Regions from separate parts of the Marivibrio sp. genome, predicted to be linked through region 1. Evidence: predicted binding sites of a transcription regulator. Region 1 holds the regulator's gene; each other region holds the start of a gene.
What was found. Region 1 encodes LexA, which represses DNA repair genes until DNA is damaged. Its sites were predicted from a motif close to ATGTTCTANTTTGGTTC; they were not measured.
Positions count from the first base shown of each region.

Region 2: a site for LexA is predicted at 2,582-2,598, ahead of recA (recombinase RecA). Genes of this name have one in related genera too.
Region 3: a site for LexA is predicted at 2,796-2,812, ahead of RIB45_RS04405 (S24 family peptidase). Genes of this name have one in related genera too.
Region 4: a site for LexA is predicted at 1,450-1,466, ahead of RIB45_RS09890 (ImuA family protein). Genes of this name have one in related genera too.

Region 1 covers NZ_JAVJQE010000013.1:18,844-22,615, forward strand. The annotation lists gene RIB45_RS12075 (ComEC/Rec2 family competence protein) at 1-1,266, shown strand, start outside; gene lexA (transcriptional repressor LexA) at 1,327-2,022, opposite strand; gene RIB45_RS12085 (molybdopterin molybdotransferase MoeA) at 2,209-3,426, opposite strand; gene moaC (cyclic pyranopterin monophosphate synthase MoaC) at 3,423-3,772, opposite strand, start outside.
Region 2 covers NZ_JAVJQE010000013.1:437,805-441,576, forward strand. The annotation lists gene RIB45_RS13950 (hypothetical protein) at 142-408, opposite strand; gene recA (recombinase RecA) at 1,411-2,508, opposite strand; gene RIB45_RS13960 (hybrid sensor histidine kinase/response regulator) at 2,724-3,772, opposite strand, start outside.
Region 3 covers NZ_JAVJQE010000005.1:451,481-455,252, reverse strand. The annotation lists gene RIB45_RS04425 (lysine--tRNA ligase) at 1-333, shown strand, start outside; gene RIB45_RS04420 (hypothetical protein) at 407-712, opposite strand; gene RIB45_RS04415 (DUF6460 domain-containing protein) at 830-1,108, shown strand; gene RIB45_RS04410 (branched-chain amino acid aminotransferase) at 1,117-1,959, opposite strand; gene RIB45_RS04405 (S24 family peptidase) at 1,998-2,624, opposite strand; gene RIB45_RS04400 (hypothetical protein) at 2,935-3,324, shown strand; gene RIB45_RS04395 (hypothetical protein) at 3,317-3,730, shown strand.
Region 4 covers NZ_JAVJQE010000009.1:243,569-247,340, reverse strand. The annotation lists gene RIB45_RS09900 (SLAC1 anion channel family protein) at 1-874, opposite strand, end outside; gene hspQ (heat shock protein HspQ) at 913-1,263, opposite strand; gene RIB45_RS09890 (ImuA family protein) at 1,566-2,279, shown strand; gene RIB45_RS09885 (Y-family DNA polymerase) at 2,276-3,772, shown strand, end outside.

The sequences.
Region 1 (3,772 bases):
CGGCTCGCGCTCGGCTACCCGATCAAGAAGTGGGCGGCCGGCGCGGCGATCCTAACCGCCTTCGTCTATCTGCTGCTGGCGGGTGCGACAACGCCGACCCAACGCGCCTTTCTGATGACGGGGCTGGCGCTCGCCGCGGTGATGCTGGACCGCAAGGCGATCTCGCTGCGGCTGGTCGCGATCGCGGCGGCGGTCGTGCTTTTGTGGCGCCCGCAGGCGCTGGTGGGCGCCAGCTTTCAGATGTCCTTCGCCGCCGTGGTCGCCCTCGTGGCGGTCTATGAGAGTTGGCGGCCCTACGCCCGACGGGAAGGCGCGCGGGAGGTCGACGGCTGGGCGCGGGCGCTTCGCAAGATGTGGCTCGGCTTGCTGCTGATCGGGGCGACGACCCTGATCGCCGGCGCCGCCACCGCGCCCTTCGCGTGGGCGCATTTCGGCCGGGTGGCGAATTACGGGCTGCTCGGCAATCTGGCGGCGGTGCCGATCATGGGCTGGGTGGTCATGCCGGCCGCGATCCTGGGGGTGCTGCTGACCCCGCTCCGTCTTGAACAGTGGCCGTTGTACGTGATGGGGGTCGGCGTCGACGCCATCCTCGCCGTCGCGCACTGGGTGGCCGCCTTGCCGGGCGCGGCCATTCAAGTGGCGGCGGCCCCGGATTGGGCGGCGGTTCTAATTACGGGCGGCTGCCTGTGGGCCGCGATTTGGCGCGGGCGTTGGCGCTATTGGGGCGCGCTGCCGGCGGCGCTGGGGCTGACCTTGCCCTTGACGACGGCGCAGCCCCAGATCGTCGTCTCAGAAACCGGGCGTCTCGCCGCCGCCGCCGGCCCCGAGGGCGGGCTTTGGCTGTCGCATCCAAGACGCGAGAGCTTCGCCGCCGGCGTCTGGTCGGAGCGCACCGGACGGCCGATCGCCGGCGGCTGGGACGATCTGATCGCCAGGACCGGCGGCGGCGCCGGCGCGCCGATCGCGTGCGGCCCCTTGGGATGCGTCTACCGCGCCGAGGGGCGCACGGTCGCCTGGTCGCACGATCCGCGGACCTTATCGGAAGATTGCCGCAGCGCGGACGTCGTCGTCGCCACGATCACGCCGCCGCCGGCGCTGCTAAACGGGGCGTGCGCGGGCCGGCTCGTGCTCGGCCCCGCCGACCGGGCGCGGGACGGGACGATCGCGATCCGCCTCGAGCGCGACGGACCGCTCGCGCTGCGCACGGTGCGCCACGCGCGCGGCGATCGGCCCTGGACGCGCGGCCGTGACGGGCGGCCCGAATAGAAAGAGGGGCGAGGCGAAAACGCAGCGAGGCGAACGCAGGTCGAGGGAAGGGGACGGGCCTCAGTACTTGCGCAAGAGCCCGACGAGCCGCCCCTGAACGTTAACCTGATCGGGGGCGTAGCGTCGCGCCTGATAGGCCGCGTTGGCCGGTTGCAGCTCGATCTCATCGCCGGCGCGCCGATAGGTTTTGAGGGTGACTTCCGCGCCCTCCACCAACGCCACGACGATATCGCCGTTGTCCGCGGTCTCGGCTCGTTCGATGACCACCGTGTCGCCGTCGAGAATGCCGGCCTCCATCATGGAATCGCCGTCGACCTCCAGCGCGTAATGGTCGCCCTTGCCAAGCAGGGTGGCCGGCACCTCGACCATCATGGAGTGGTCGCGCAGCGCCTCAATCGGCGTGCCGGCGGCGATCCGCCCGTAGAGCGAGAGCTGCACCGAATTGCCGCCGCCCCGCATCATCGATTTGCGCGTGCCGACCTCCTTGGCGCGCAGCATGTCGACGCGGCGGTTGCGCACGGGCAGATTTTCCGCGCCGGTATTCTCCGGCAGACGAACGACCTCCAGCGCCCGGGCGCGATTCGGCAGACGGCGCAGGAAGCCGCGCTCTTCGAGCCCCGTGATCAGGCGATGGATGCCCGACTTGGACTTGAGGCCGAGCGCCTCCTTCATCTCCTCGAACGAGGGGGAGACGCCCGCCTCATTCAGCCGCTCATGGATGAACATCAGCAAATCATACTGCTTGCGGGTCAGCATGGCCTCGACACTCCTTCGGTTCCTACGGCGCGGGCGCTGGTCGTCCTGGCGGCCGCCGCGCGCCGGTTCGGGATGAAACCCGAACATATATAAAACATCATCGTTCTATAAGTGTTCACGAATGGTTGTCAAGCGACGGCCCGCGCGAGCCGGCGCAGGCAGGCGGGCCGGCTTCAGGGCTCGACGTCAGAAATCGTCCGGAAATCGAATGATTTCAACGAGATCGCCGACCTTCGCCGCGGGCGCTTGGGGCGCGCGGACGATCAGGCATTCCGCCGCGGCGAGGCGGGAAAGCATCGAGCTGTCTTGTCGCGAAAATGCGAACACGGCGGGATTTCCAGCCGAATCGCGCTCGAACCGCGCGCGCAGATAGTCCTGCCGCCGGTCGTTTTCGGGCAACGCCTCGCCGAGTCGCACAGGCTCCGTGGCGGGTCCTTGCGCGCCGGCCTCGTCGCCCGCCAACGCCATAAGCGCCGGGCGCACGAAGATCAGAAAGCAGACCAGGGTCGAAACCGGATTGCCCGGCAGCCCGATCATCGGCGTCGCCCCCAGGCGCCCGAACATCAGCGGCTTGCCGGGCCGCATGGCGATCTTCCAGAAGTCGAGGTCGAGCCCGCTTTCTCCTAGCACCTCCGCCACCAGATCGTGGTCGCCGACCGAGGCGCCGCCGGTGGTCACCAGCAGATCGGCGCCGACCGCGCCGGCGGCGAGGCGGGAGAGGCTGTCGCGGTCGTCTTCCGCGACGCCAAGAAGGATCGGCTCCCCGCCCGCGGCGGCGACGGCGGCGGCCAGCGCCGGGCCGTTGGAGCTGACGATCTGGTTCGGGCCGACGGGATCGCCAGGCATCGCGATCTCGTCGCCGGTCGCCAGGATCGCGACGCGCGGCTTGCGCACGACGCTGAGCCACGGCCGGTTCATCGCCGCCGCCATCCCGACGTCGCGCGCGGTCAACCGGCGCCCCGCCGTCAACAGCACGTCGCCTTGAGCGAAGTCGAGGCCCGCCTTGCGCACCCACTTGCCGAGGCTCGCCGCCTCGGCGAAGCGCACCGAGGCGCCGTCCGCGCTGCGCTCGGCGTCTTCCTGAATGATGACGCTGTCCGCGCCCTGGGGCAGCGGCGCGCCGGTGAAGATGCGTACGCACTCGCCCGCGGCCAACGGCCGCTCGTGGGACGCCCCGGCCGGAACCTCTCCCGCGATAGAAAGCGTCGCGCCGGCCTCGGCGGCGTCGGCGGCCCGCAGCGCATATCCGTCCATCGCCGAGACGTCCCGCGGCGGCTGGGTCCGGCGCGCCGCCAGATCTTCCGCCAGCACGCGGCCCAACGCCTGGGGCAGGGCGATCTGCTCCGCCGGCAGCCGCCGAAGGTCCTTTAGAATGCGGGCGCGCGCCTCCTCGACCGAGATCATGACGCCGCGCCGCCCTCCGCCGGGCCTCTTTCGGCGGCGTCCCCTGCAGCCGCGCGATACTCTCCCGACTTCCCGCCGGCCTTGTGCAGCAGGCGAATGTCGGTGATGCGCATCGCCTTATCGACCGCTTTCGCCATATCGTAGACGGTCAGCGCCGCGACGGAGACGGCCGTCAGCGCCTCCATCTCAACGCCCGTGCGCCCGGTGACCTTGCAGGTGGCGACGATGTCGACGGCCGGAGCGTCCCCGGCGAGGCGGAGCTCCACCGTCACCGAGCTCAGCGCCAACGGATGGCACAGCGGGATGAGCTCCGGCGTCTTCTTGGCGCCCATGACGCCGGCCAGTT
Region 2 (3,772 bases), 420 kb from region 1:
GGCCGTAGAATGGACCACCGGCGAATGCGAGAAGCACAAATCCTAGACCGCTTCTATAGGGCCGTCGAAACTCAGTGGCGCGGCGAAAAAAGGCTGAGCGGCGAGATTCCTTCCGACCCCATTGAGGAACTCGGACGCGCGTTAGAAGAGATTTTGCCGGAGCGCAAAGCGCCACATCGCGACGGCGCCGAAAAGCCAGCGTCGGACAACCGCAAATCCGGCAAAGCGCTCCCGACCAACCGGCCCAAGAGCGGTACAGGACTTGGTATCGCGGGTCAGACGATCGCCAACAACCTTGCCACGGCGCTTGCTCGCGGCGCGATTCCCTCTCAACGGAACGGAGACATGCGCCGACATATGCGGCGCGAGCTCTTTGAGTCCGAGAAAGGGAAACTGGCGCTCGTCCAAGAAAAGATACGCGAGGCGCTGGACAATGGCGACAGCCTTGATGTTGCGGTCGAAAAGGCCGAAAGCGCCTATGGACGGATGACGTTTCCCCGCTACGCGCCGGCGGAGGGCGCCGCGCCCGATGACGGGACGCGCGAGGATCCGACCGTCTGGGAGCAGGCTCTAGACGCTTGGCGGAATTTTACCGGCGACGAGCCGGCGCCGGAAAGCCCCTCCACGCCCTCCGAGCCGGCCGAACCGGTCGAATCGTCCGGGGGCGTCCGGCGGCGCCGGAGCGCCCGGAGCGCCCGGAGCGGCCAAACGCCAGCGGCGCCGCCCCGTCGGCGCGCCCGGCGCCGACAAACGCCTGAAGGAGGACGGGATTCTGGGGCCGAAGACTGCGGCGGCGACCCGACGCGCCTTGGCCCGCGCGGGTCGCGGCGCCGGCGGCCCTGTCGCCGCGCAAGCCTCGCGACGGCTTCGGCGGGCCGGCGCTGCTGGCCTGACGCCGCTTGCGTCCCCGCGAAAGCGGGGACCTTTCAAAGCCCGCACCCGCGCCCGAGCGCGCCGCAAGGAGGCCCCCGCTTTCGCGGGGGCGCCCGGAAAAAGCCGGCCGTCTCAGCGCGCGTCCCCGCGAAAGCGGGGACCTTTCAAAGCCCGCACCTGCGCCCGAGCGCGCCGAAAGGAGGCCCCCGCTTTCGCGGGGGCGCCCAAAAAAGCCGGCCGTCTCAGCGCGCGTCCCCGCGAAATCGAGGCCCCTTCAAAGCCCGCACCCGCGCCCGAGCGCGCCGAAAGGAGGCCCCCGCTTTCGCGGGGGCGCCCGGAAAAAGCCGGCCCGGGTCTTAGCCGGCGGGCGGGTGCGCGCGCTCAGAAAAGAACCCGGCCCGTCGGAGCGATCCGACGGGCCGGGTTTGCCGGCGCTCCCCGGCGTCACGCCGTCGCCCCGGCCGCCGATCTGACGTCGGCGGTCCGGGGCGGGGCGGATTTCGATCTAGCAGGTGATAGAGGGACCGGGCGCGAGGATCACTCGGGCGCGTCCTCCGGGCCGAGTTCGGCCTCCTTCGCCTCGTCGGGGTCGGGGCCTTCCAGCATCTTGTTGGCGACGATGCCGGCGTTCTCGCGGATCTTGTTCTCGATCTCGCCTGCGGTGTCCTTGTGCTCCTTGAGGAAGCGCTTGGCGTTCTCGCGGCCCTGGCCGATGCGCTCCCCGTTATAGGAGAACCAGGCGCCCGACTTCTCGATCAGGCCGGCGTTGACGCCGAGGTCGAGCAGCTCGCCGGTTTTCGAGACGCCCTCGCCGTACATGATGTCGAATTCGACCATGCGGAAGGGCGGCGCGACCTTGTTCTTCACCACTTTGACGCGGGTCTGGTTGCCGACGACCTCGTCCTTCTCCTTGATCTGGCCGATACGCCGGATGTCGAGGCGCACGGAAGCGTAGAACTTGAGCGCATTGCCGCCGGTCGTGGTCTCCGGGCTGCCGAACATCACGCCGATCTTCATCCGGATCTGGTTGATGAAGATGACCATGCAGTTGGAGCGCTTGATCGAGCCGGTGAGCTTGCGCAGCGCCTGGCTCATCAGACGGGCCTGCAGGCCGACATGGCTGTCGCCCATCTCGCCCTCGAGCTCCGCCTTCGGCACGAGGGCCGCCACCGAGTCGACCACCAGCACGTCGATCGCGCCGGAGCGGACCAGCGTGTCGGCGATCTCAAGCGCCTGTTCGCCCGCGTCGGGCTGGGAGATCAGCAATTCGTCGATGTCGACGCCGAGTTTCTTGGCGTAGACCGGGTCCAGCGCGTGCTCCGCGTCGACGAAGGCGCAGGCGCCGCCCTGGCGCTGGGCCTCGGCCACCGCATGCAGGGCCAGCGTGGTTTTGCCGGAGCTTTCCGGCCCGAAGATCTCGATCACCCGGCCTTTCGGCAGGCCGCCGATGCCAAGCGCGATGTCGAGGCCGAGCGAGCCGGTCGGGATGGATTCGATGTCCATCGCCCGCTGTTCGCCGAGCTTCATGATCGAGCCCTTGCCGAACGAGCGCTCGATCTGCGTCAGCGCGGCTTCGAGTGCCTTCTGCTTATCCATCTGATCCTTGTCCACCAGGTGAAGCGCCGGTTGAGCCATCTGTCCGTTCCTTTTCCCATAGCCCCGAAGGCGATGCAATTGGCAGGATCGTACAGCCTTTGTTCTTTTCCGCAAGTTCTTTTTTAGTTCTCTTTTTTCTCATTCGAATTCATGCGAGAGAACAAAGACTTGGGCTTTGATCGGTTAACGATCCGTCGGCGTTCTCATCGCGGCGGGCAGGACGTTCCCGCCGTCGGAGGCCCGCCCGAAGGCTTTCAGGCCCGGCTCTTGGCCGCCGATTCGACGGCGGCCTTCACCTTACCCGCCAACTGCTTTAGCGAGAAGGGCTTGGGCAGGAAATAAACCTGGGGGAGCGCCTCCACCTCCTGCGCCACGCTTTCCTGCGTGTAGCCGGAGATGCAGATGACCGGCAGGTCGGGCAACTGCTTACGCGCCTCGCGGATCAGCGTCGCGCCGTCCACCTTCGGCATCACCATGTCGGTGACGAGGAGGTCGAGCGGCGGACTGTCCGGCGTGCGCGCGGCCAGGATCTCCAACGCCGATTCGCCGGTGCGCGCCTCGGTCACCTCGTAGCCTTTCGCGCGCAGCGCCCGCGCGGCGAACAGGCGCACGGCGTCCTCGTCCTCGACCAGCAGGATCTGCCCGCCGCCGGTGGTGTCGGCGGGCGCCCCGTCGACATCGGCCTCGTCCGACGCGGCGACCGCTTGCCCGTCCGAGCGCGGCAGATAGAGCGTGAAGCTCGCCCCCTTTCCCGGCCCGTCCGAATGCGCGTGCACGAATCCGCCCAGCTGGCGCATCGAGCCGTACACCATGGCGAGGCCGAGCCCCGTCCCCATGCCCACCTCCTTCGTGGTGAAGAAGGGCTCGAACACACGGTCCAGCACCTCGCGGCTCATGCCCGCGCCGGTATCGGAGACGGTGACGGCGACGAAATCCCCGGGCGGCATGCTCTCGTCGCCGATCGTATAGGCCCGATCGGCGGTGAAATTGCTGGTCTGGATGGTGAGCCGCCCGCCCTCGACCATGGCGTCGCGCGCGTTCACGGCGAGATTGATGATCACCTGTTCGATCTGTCCCGGATCGGCGCGCACGACCCAGAGGTCGCGCTCATGCACGACCGTCAGCTCCACCCGCTCGCCCAGCAGGCGGCGCAGCAGGTTGGAGAGTTCGGCGAGCAGGTCCGTCATGTCCAACACACGCGGAGCCAGCGGTTGCTGGCGCGAAAAGGCGAGCAATTGCCGCACCAAGCCGGCCGCGCGGTTGGCGTTCTGTTTGATCTGCATCGCGTCGGCGAAGCTCGGCT
Region 3 (3,772 bases), on a different contig from region 1:
CATGCGATCCGCTACTACCAGGATTTCGTGAAGCCGCATAAGGCCTATAAGGCGCCCGACGCGCGCGACCGCGCGGCGCTCGAGGATCTGCGCGAGAGCCTGGCGGCGCTGCCCGCCGACGCGGACGCCGAGACGATCCAGACCGAGATCTACGAGATCGGTAAGCGCCACGGCTACGAGCCGCTGCGCGATTGGTTCAAGGCGCTCTACCAGATCCTGCTGGGCCAGGATCAGGGCCCGCGCATCGGCAGCTTCTTTGCGCTCTACGGCTTGAACGAGACGATCGCGCTGATCGACCGGGCGCTCCGGGGCGAGGATCTGTCGGCGGCGTGAGCGGCGTCCCGCCTCGCGTCCTGGCGCCGGCTCGGCCGGACCGGTTCCGCGCGGCGGCGGCGCGGACGCGGGTCTAGTCCGCCGGCCTCGGCGTCAGACCCGCCGCCTCCTGCTGCGCGCGCTCGCGCAGGCGGCGGCTGGATTCCAGCGTCTCGTCGATCCGATCGTCGATCCTCTGTCGCCCCTTCTCGTCGGGCCGGACCTGCGCGCTGTAGGGCGCGGCCCGGGGACCGTCGGCGCCCGGCCCGCCCACGCTTGTCGAGACGCCGGGCCGGCCGACCGACGCGCCGCCGGCGCCGTAGCCGGGCTCCTCGGCCCGGGCCGGGAGAATGAGCGGCAGCGCGAGCGCCGCGGCGGCGAGGAAAACCGTTCGTCTCATGGGGCGGATATAGGACCCGACGGCCCAGCTTGCGAGGCGCGCGCCCTTGCGCTCCGCCGCGCGCTCGGCTACGCCGAAGCCTCAGGCGAAGATGCGACAGCCGAACGAGGCAGACCGATGAGCGTGAAAGCGCCCGATCCCGCGACCGTGATGAAGACCGTCCTCAAGCTCGCGCTGGTGAGCTTGCTGGTGGGCGTGGTGCTGAGCTGGCTCGAGATCCGCCCGCAGGACATCTTCGACAATTTCGGAGAAACGGTCGCCGCCGTCTTCGACAAGGCGACCGAACTCCTGGAGTGGAGTGCTGAATACATCGTCCTCGGCGCGGTGATCGTCGTGCCGCTGTGGCTGATCGTCACGGTGGTGAACGCGCTGTCCGGCCGGCGTCGGAAGGACTGAGCCGGGCGCTACTTGCCCGCGTGCGCGAATTCCCAATAAAGCTCCCGCGCCATGCGGAAGATCGGCCCGGCCTGCAGTTCGCGATCCTCGTAGCGGGTCACCGGCATGAGCTTGCCGTAATTGCCGGTGTTGAAGATCTCGTCGGCCTCCAAGAGATCCTTGGGCGTGACCCGGCCTTCGACCACCTCCTGACCGCGCTCGCGCAGCAGCTTGATCACCCGCTGGCGGGTGATGCCGTTGAGGAACGTGCCGTTCGCCGCCGGCGTGATCGCGACGCCGTCCTTCACTAGGAACAGGTTCGCGGTCGCGAACTCGGCGACGTTGCCGAGCGGATCCAGCATCACCGGGCTGTCGAAGCCGCGATCCTTGGCCTCGCGGATGGCGCGGCCGGCGTTGGCGTAGAGGCCGGACGCCTTGGCGTCGGTCGTCGCCATGTCGGGCGCGGGACGGCGGCGCGTCGACAGGCAGGCGGTGAATCCTTTGTCGCCCGGCATCGGCATTTCGTAAACCGTCAACGCGAAGCGCACCGTCTCGGGATCCGGGGCGACGAAGCCGCCGTCTGTCCAGACCATGGGGCGGATGTACAGCTCGGCCCCCGCCTCGAACTTGGCGACGCCTTCGCGCGCGATCTCCTCGATCTCGCCGGCGGCCATCGGCTGGCCGAGGCCGAGCGCGTTCGCCGAGTCCACGGTGCGCTGGCAGTGGCGGTCGAGATCGGGCGTGCAGCCCTCAAAGGCGCGCGCGCCGTCGAAGATGAAAGAGGAGAGCCAGACGCCGTGGCAGTTGGAGGTGAAGAGCGGGTCGTTCATATCCCGCCAGGATCCATCGACGTAGGTGTAACCGGTGGGCATCTCCAACTCCTCCAACACCGCAACTGTTCTGATCTTCTTTACTGTTGCGCCCAGATGATGCGGGACATCCAGGCGATCTCCTGCGCCATCACCGTCTCCTCGTCGTGGGGCGCATGGACGGCGGCGAACTCTATGCGATGGGCGGTCTGCCTTACAAGCTGGCGGATCATAATTCCGCCGGCCCTGTCCTTGGCCAGGACCCGATCGCCGCGCCGCACGCTGGCGTGCGGCGAGACGACCAGCAGATCGCCGTCTCGGTAGACCGGCGCAAAGCCGTCGCCCTCCACGAACAGGCCGAAGGCGTCCTTGTCGCTGAGCGCCGGGAAATCAACCTTGCCCCAGTCGGCGCCCATCGGAAAGCCGTCCTCGTCGAACATGTCGGGGCGCGCGGCGTCGGCGGCGTCGAGCGCCGGAATGGTGTAGGCGACCCCCGTCGCGCCGTCATGCATCAAGGCGACGAAATCGCCGAGCGACGCCTCGGCGGCGTCCAGGATTTTCGACAGACTCTCCGTCGTCGGCCAGCGTCGCTTTCCGTCGGCCGCGATGCGCTTGCTGCGGTTGAAGGTGGTGGGATCGAGCCCCGCTTTGCGCGCCATGCCGGAGACCGAAAGCCCCCGCGAATCCGCCAAGCGGTCGATACCGCGCCAGATATCCTCGTGTCGCATGAATCCGCCCGTCCGTCCCCGAACGACCGGGCCGCAGGCCTAGCCGATGTGAACAAAGAGTGTGGAGCCCCCCATACTCGGCGCTTACTCTAGCGGTGAATTCGAAAGGCTCAAGCTTTTCCCGTTCCCCTGAGGGGCGGTGGCGCGCATTTCCCTGAATGGAGCTATTTTTTGTATTTTTTATGTTCTTTTTTATAAATCTTAAGTCCGATTTTCGATTGACTCGCATTAGAATAGCGGGTACTTAGTCGTTTGACGCTCGCATTCCGTGTTCTTCGCGCCTTTCCGCCGCTCAGTCAAGGAGACCGGCATGGCGCGTACTCGATTCTCTCCCCGTCCCACTGAAGAGCCTCCGGGCGAGCCCTTCCCAACGGTCGAAGAAGCCTGGCTTTGGGCCGTCGAACGGTATGACAGCACCTTGGCCGGCGCGCGCGCCAGAGCCGGGCGCGGCGTCGTCCAGCGCGCCGGAGATCCGCGCGACGTGGTGAACGTCGCAGCCCGGCTGTTGCGCACGGGCGCCCTCACGCGCGATCAGGCGGCCGTTCTGTTCCAATGCGCGCGGAACAAACGCTTGCCGGATCCCCGCGTGCCCGAGGAGCGCGCGCAGTTGCGCGCCTGGCGCGCCGCATTGGCCCGGTTGGAGCCGCCGCTCGTCGCCAAGGGGTTGGTGAGCGCGGGATCGGGGGGCGCTCATGAATAACGTCAGCGCGTCCGACAGCCCGCCTCGCGTGGCCCTGGTCGTCTTCAGCGACCGCACGGGGATTCGTTGGATGCGGCTTCTGCCGCGCGGTTTTCGGCATTGCTTCGTGCTTTTACCGGATCCGAGCGGCTGGTTGGCCGTCGACTCCTTGGCCGACCGGGTGGTCGTCTCCTCCCTCGACGGGCCGGCCCTCGTTCGTCTGCTGCGCGCCGCGGTGCGGCGTGGCGACCGCATCCTTCCAACTGCGGCCGACCGCAGGAGCCCGCGCCGCAAACGCGCCATGCGGCCCTTCACCTGCGTGGAACTCACACTTCGGCTGCTCGGCCTTCAACCGCTTTTTGTTCTCACACCGATCGGATTGTTCCGATTTATTTCTCGCTTGAACGAATCTATGGTTGACAAATGAACATTTCACAACCATCGTGATTCACATCCGATAGGAAAGTAC
Region 4 (3,772 bases), on a different contig from region 1:
CGGCCAGCACCTGGTAGGCGATATAGGCCAAGGCCGGCGGCGCTAGCATGATGACGATGGTGGGGCGCAGCGGCTGTTCGATCGGCTCGTGGAACAGCAGGCGGTAGAAGATCACCACCTGCAGCGCCAGCCAGAACACCACGCCGATCGCGAAGGCCATCCAGCCGATCTCAACATAGCCGAGCGGCGCGCCGGCGATCGCCGCCAGCAGATTGCCCGCGATCGGCAGAAACCAGACGGGCGTGGCGTGACGCATGTGGAACTCGCGGGTCATCCAGCCGCTGACGATCGCCAGCGTGATGGCGAAATTGACCGGCGCGCCGAAGATCCACAGAGCCTCCGCCAGCCAAAGCGAATGCGGCGCGGCGGCGGCGGAGAGCAGCAGCAGCCCCATGCCGGCGGCCGAGAAGTAGCAGCCGCGAACCGGATGGGTGAAATCCTCCGCCATGGCGTCCGGATGGCGCGCGGCCTTCAAGCCGTAGAGCGCCAGCACCGCGATGTAGAACCCGGCGGCGAAGCCAAGAAACAGTTCCCCCACCGCCAGCGTAAAGCCGAACACCTGACCCGCCTCCCGCCAGGCCAGCCCGAGCCCGGCGACGCCCAGTACGCTTGCGAACATCTGGACCGGGAAATGCCGGGTGGACGGGTTGCGCAGCGCGCGGCCGGCGCGGGCGGCTGCACGGGCGTCGGGGGCGTGAGGGGAGGAAGCCTCGGGGGCGGCGGATGCGGGGCGCTTTTTGGCCGCAGTCTTTTTGGCCGCAGCTTTCTTGGCGGGGCGTCTCTTGGCCGGGCTGGTCTCGACCGCGTCTTTTTCGAGGTCCGACGCCTTGCGGGCGCCCGTCTCGGGGCCGGTGTCGGGCGCGTCGTCGCTCACACGGGTCTCCTCAGAGCTTTTGCGGGCGGGCGGGCGTCTCAGTTCACGGTGTGAAGCGGCGCGTAGCTGCCGTCGTCGCGCCGCTCGCCGAGGAAGTCCTCCAGCATCGGATGATCGATCGGGGAATCGTCGCGGTCCGCCGACAGATGATCCTCCGCCACGTAGGTGACCACGTCCTCCTCATCGACCAGCACATGGTACCAGGGGTGGTCCTTCGGGGCCTGGGCCTCTTCCTCGGCGGTCTCGACCGCCTCTTCGTAGAGTTCGTCCGCGCCTTGGAAACTGGGATCCACGTCCACGATCACGCCGCGATATTCGTGGCGGGTGTGCCGGACGATCTGGCCGGGGGTGTATTTCGCGTTGGCGGGCGTGGGGGCGTTGGTCAGCATGGGACCCTTGTTCACCGATGGGCGTTCACCGTTGAGCGGCTCCGTCTGCCTGACGGGGTCGGTCTCATATCGCTCTAGTCATAGCCTCGGACGTCCGGGAATGCAAAGGGAGCGCGGCGTTCCGCCCGATGCGCCGCCGCGTCGCCGCAGGCGGCGGGTCCGATCGGTCGCTTGACTCCCGAACGCGATCAAGAATAAAACGTAATAAGAACAAAAGAGGGGTTAAGAGAGTCCATTGCGGGATTGAGGGCGCCTTCTTTTTGGAACTAAGGAAGCCCGAACGAGTGTTGGGAGTCTGAGCGGTGAGCGAGTATCGCGCAAGTCTGTTCCGGAACGGGACGAGCGAGGACGCCAGCCTGGCGGCCAGCCCGTCGCTTGAGCGTTTGCGCGTCGAGATTGCGCGGATCGAGCGCGCCGGCGCGGCCGCGGGCGCGCCCGCCGGCCTCCCCCTCGGGTGGGAGACGGTGGACGACGCTTTTCCCGACGGCGTTCTCGCCGCGACAGGCGTGCATGAGGCGGCGGGTCCGGCGGCGCACGGCTTCGCGCTTCGGATTTTGGCGCGTTGCAAGGGGCCGGTGATGTGGGTCCACCCGGCGCGCAGCCGTTGGGCGCTCTACGGACCCGGCCTGGCGCGGCTCGGCGGGGCGTTGGCCGGGCGACTGGTCGTCGTGCGCGCGCGCAGCCGGGACGAAGGATTGTGGGCGGCGGAGGAGGGTTTGCGCTCCGGCGCGTTGGACGGGCTCGCGCTGGAGCCGGACGGGCCGATCGATCTGACCGCCAGTCGACGGCTGCAACTCGCCGCCGAGGCGGGCGGCGCTCTCGGTCTGCTGCTGACCGGGGCGCAGGGGGGCGCGGCAGGCGCTGCGGTCGCGCCAAGCGCCGTCGCCAGCCGCTGGCGGATCGAGCCGGCGCCGGCCGATATCTCCGGACCCGCGACGACCCCTCGTTGGCGGGCGACCTTGATCCGTCGCCGCGGCGGCGGGAGCGGCGAGTGGCTCGTGGAGGCGCCTGGATGAGCGCCGCGGAGAAAAGCTTTCTGGCGCTCTGGCTGCCGCGTCTTTCCACCGATCGGCTGCGTCGTACGCGTACGGATTTGCCCCCGGCGCGACCGGTGGCGATGACGCGTACGGTCGGAACCGGCGTGTTCGTCGCCGCCTGCGACCAGGCCGCGACCGACGCCGGCGTCGCGCCGGGCGTCACGCTGGCGAGCGCTCGGGCGCTCGCCCCGACGGTGACGGCGACGGAAATGGACGAGACGGCCGACGCGGCGCTCCTGCAGCGTCTTGCCGGCTGGTGCGATCGGTATTCGCCCCTTGTGGGAACGGCCGGCGGCGATCGGATCCTGATCGAAGCCACGGGCGCGGCCCATCTTTTCGGCGGGGCGCAGGCGATGCTGGACGACGCGCGGGCGCGGCTTCGCGCGGCCGGCTTCTGTGCGGCCGGCGCCTATGCGCCTAGCCCGTCCGCGGCGGCCGCGCTGGCGCGCTTCGGCGCCGACGGGCGGGTGGTCGAGCGCCGGGTCGACTTGCCGGAAGCGTTGAAGGAGGCGCCGGTCGCCGCGTTGGCGCTCGCCGAGCCGGCGCTCGATCCCGAGACGTCCGTCGGGCTGCAACGGGTCGGGTTGCGCCGGTTGGGCGATCTCTACGGCTTGCCGCGCGCCGCGCTTTCCGCGCGGTTCGGCGCGGCGGCGGCGAGCGCGCTTGACCGGCTGCTGGCCCGCACCGCCCAGCCCATCACGCCGCGTCGGCCGGTCGCGCCTTGGCGCGTGCGCCTCTCCTTTCCTGATCCGATCGGGCTGCGCGGCGACATCGATGCGGCCGTCGAACGGCTGGTCGATCGGCTGTGCCAGCGGCTCTCGGCGGAGAATCTTGGATGTCGGCGGCTGGAGTTGACCGCCTTCCGGGCCGACGGCGCGGCGCAGACGGTGACGCTCGGAACCGGCCGGCCGGTGCGCGAGCGCGCCCGGTTGCTGCGTCTGCTGGCGGAGAAACTGGACGCGATCGAGCCGGGTTTCGGGATCGATTGCCTGATCCTGGCGGCGCCGCGTGTGGAGCCGTTCGAGAGCGATCAGCTCTCCGGCGGACTAGACGCCGGCGGCGCCGGCGGCCGCGACCCGGACCTCTTCGCCGCGCTTGTCGATCGCCTCGCCAACCGACTGGGAGGGGAGAACGTCTTCCGCCTCGCCCCCGCCGACAGCCGGCTGCCCGACGCCGCGCAGGCTAAAGCGCCGTGCGTCGCGCCGCGCCGTCGCGGCCGCGCGCTCCAAGAGCCGCCCTGGCCTGAGACGCCGAGCCGCCCGGTCCGTCTGCTGGCCCAGCCCCAGACGCTGCAGCCTTTGAGCGCGCCGAAGGCGGGAGAGCCGCTGTCAGCCTTTCGGCTGGACGGCCGGCGCTGCGCCGTGCGCATCGCCGTCGGCCCGGAGCGCATCGCCCCCGATTGGTGGCGCGAGGACGCCGCCTGGGCCGCCGGCGCGCGCGACTACTGGCGTGTCGAGGACGAGACGGGCCGA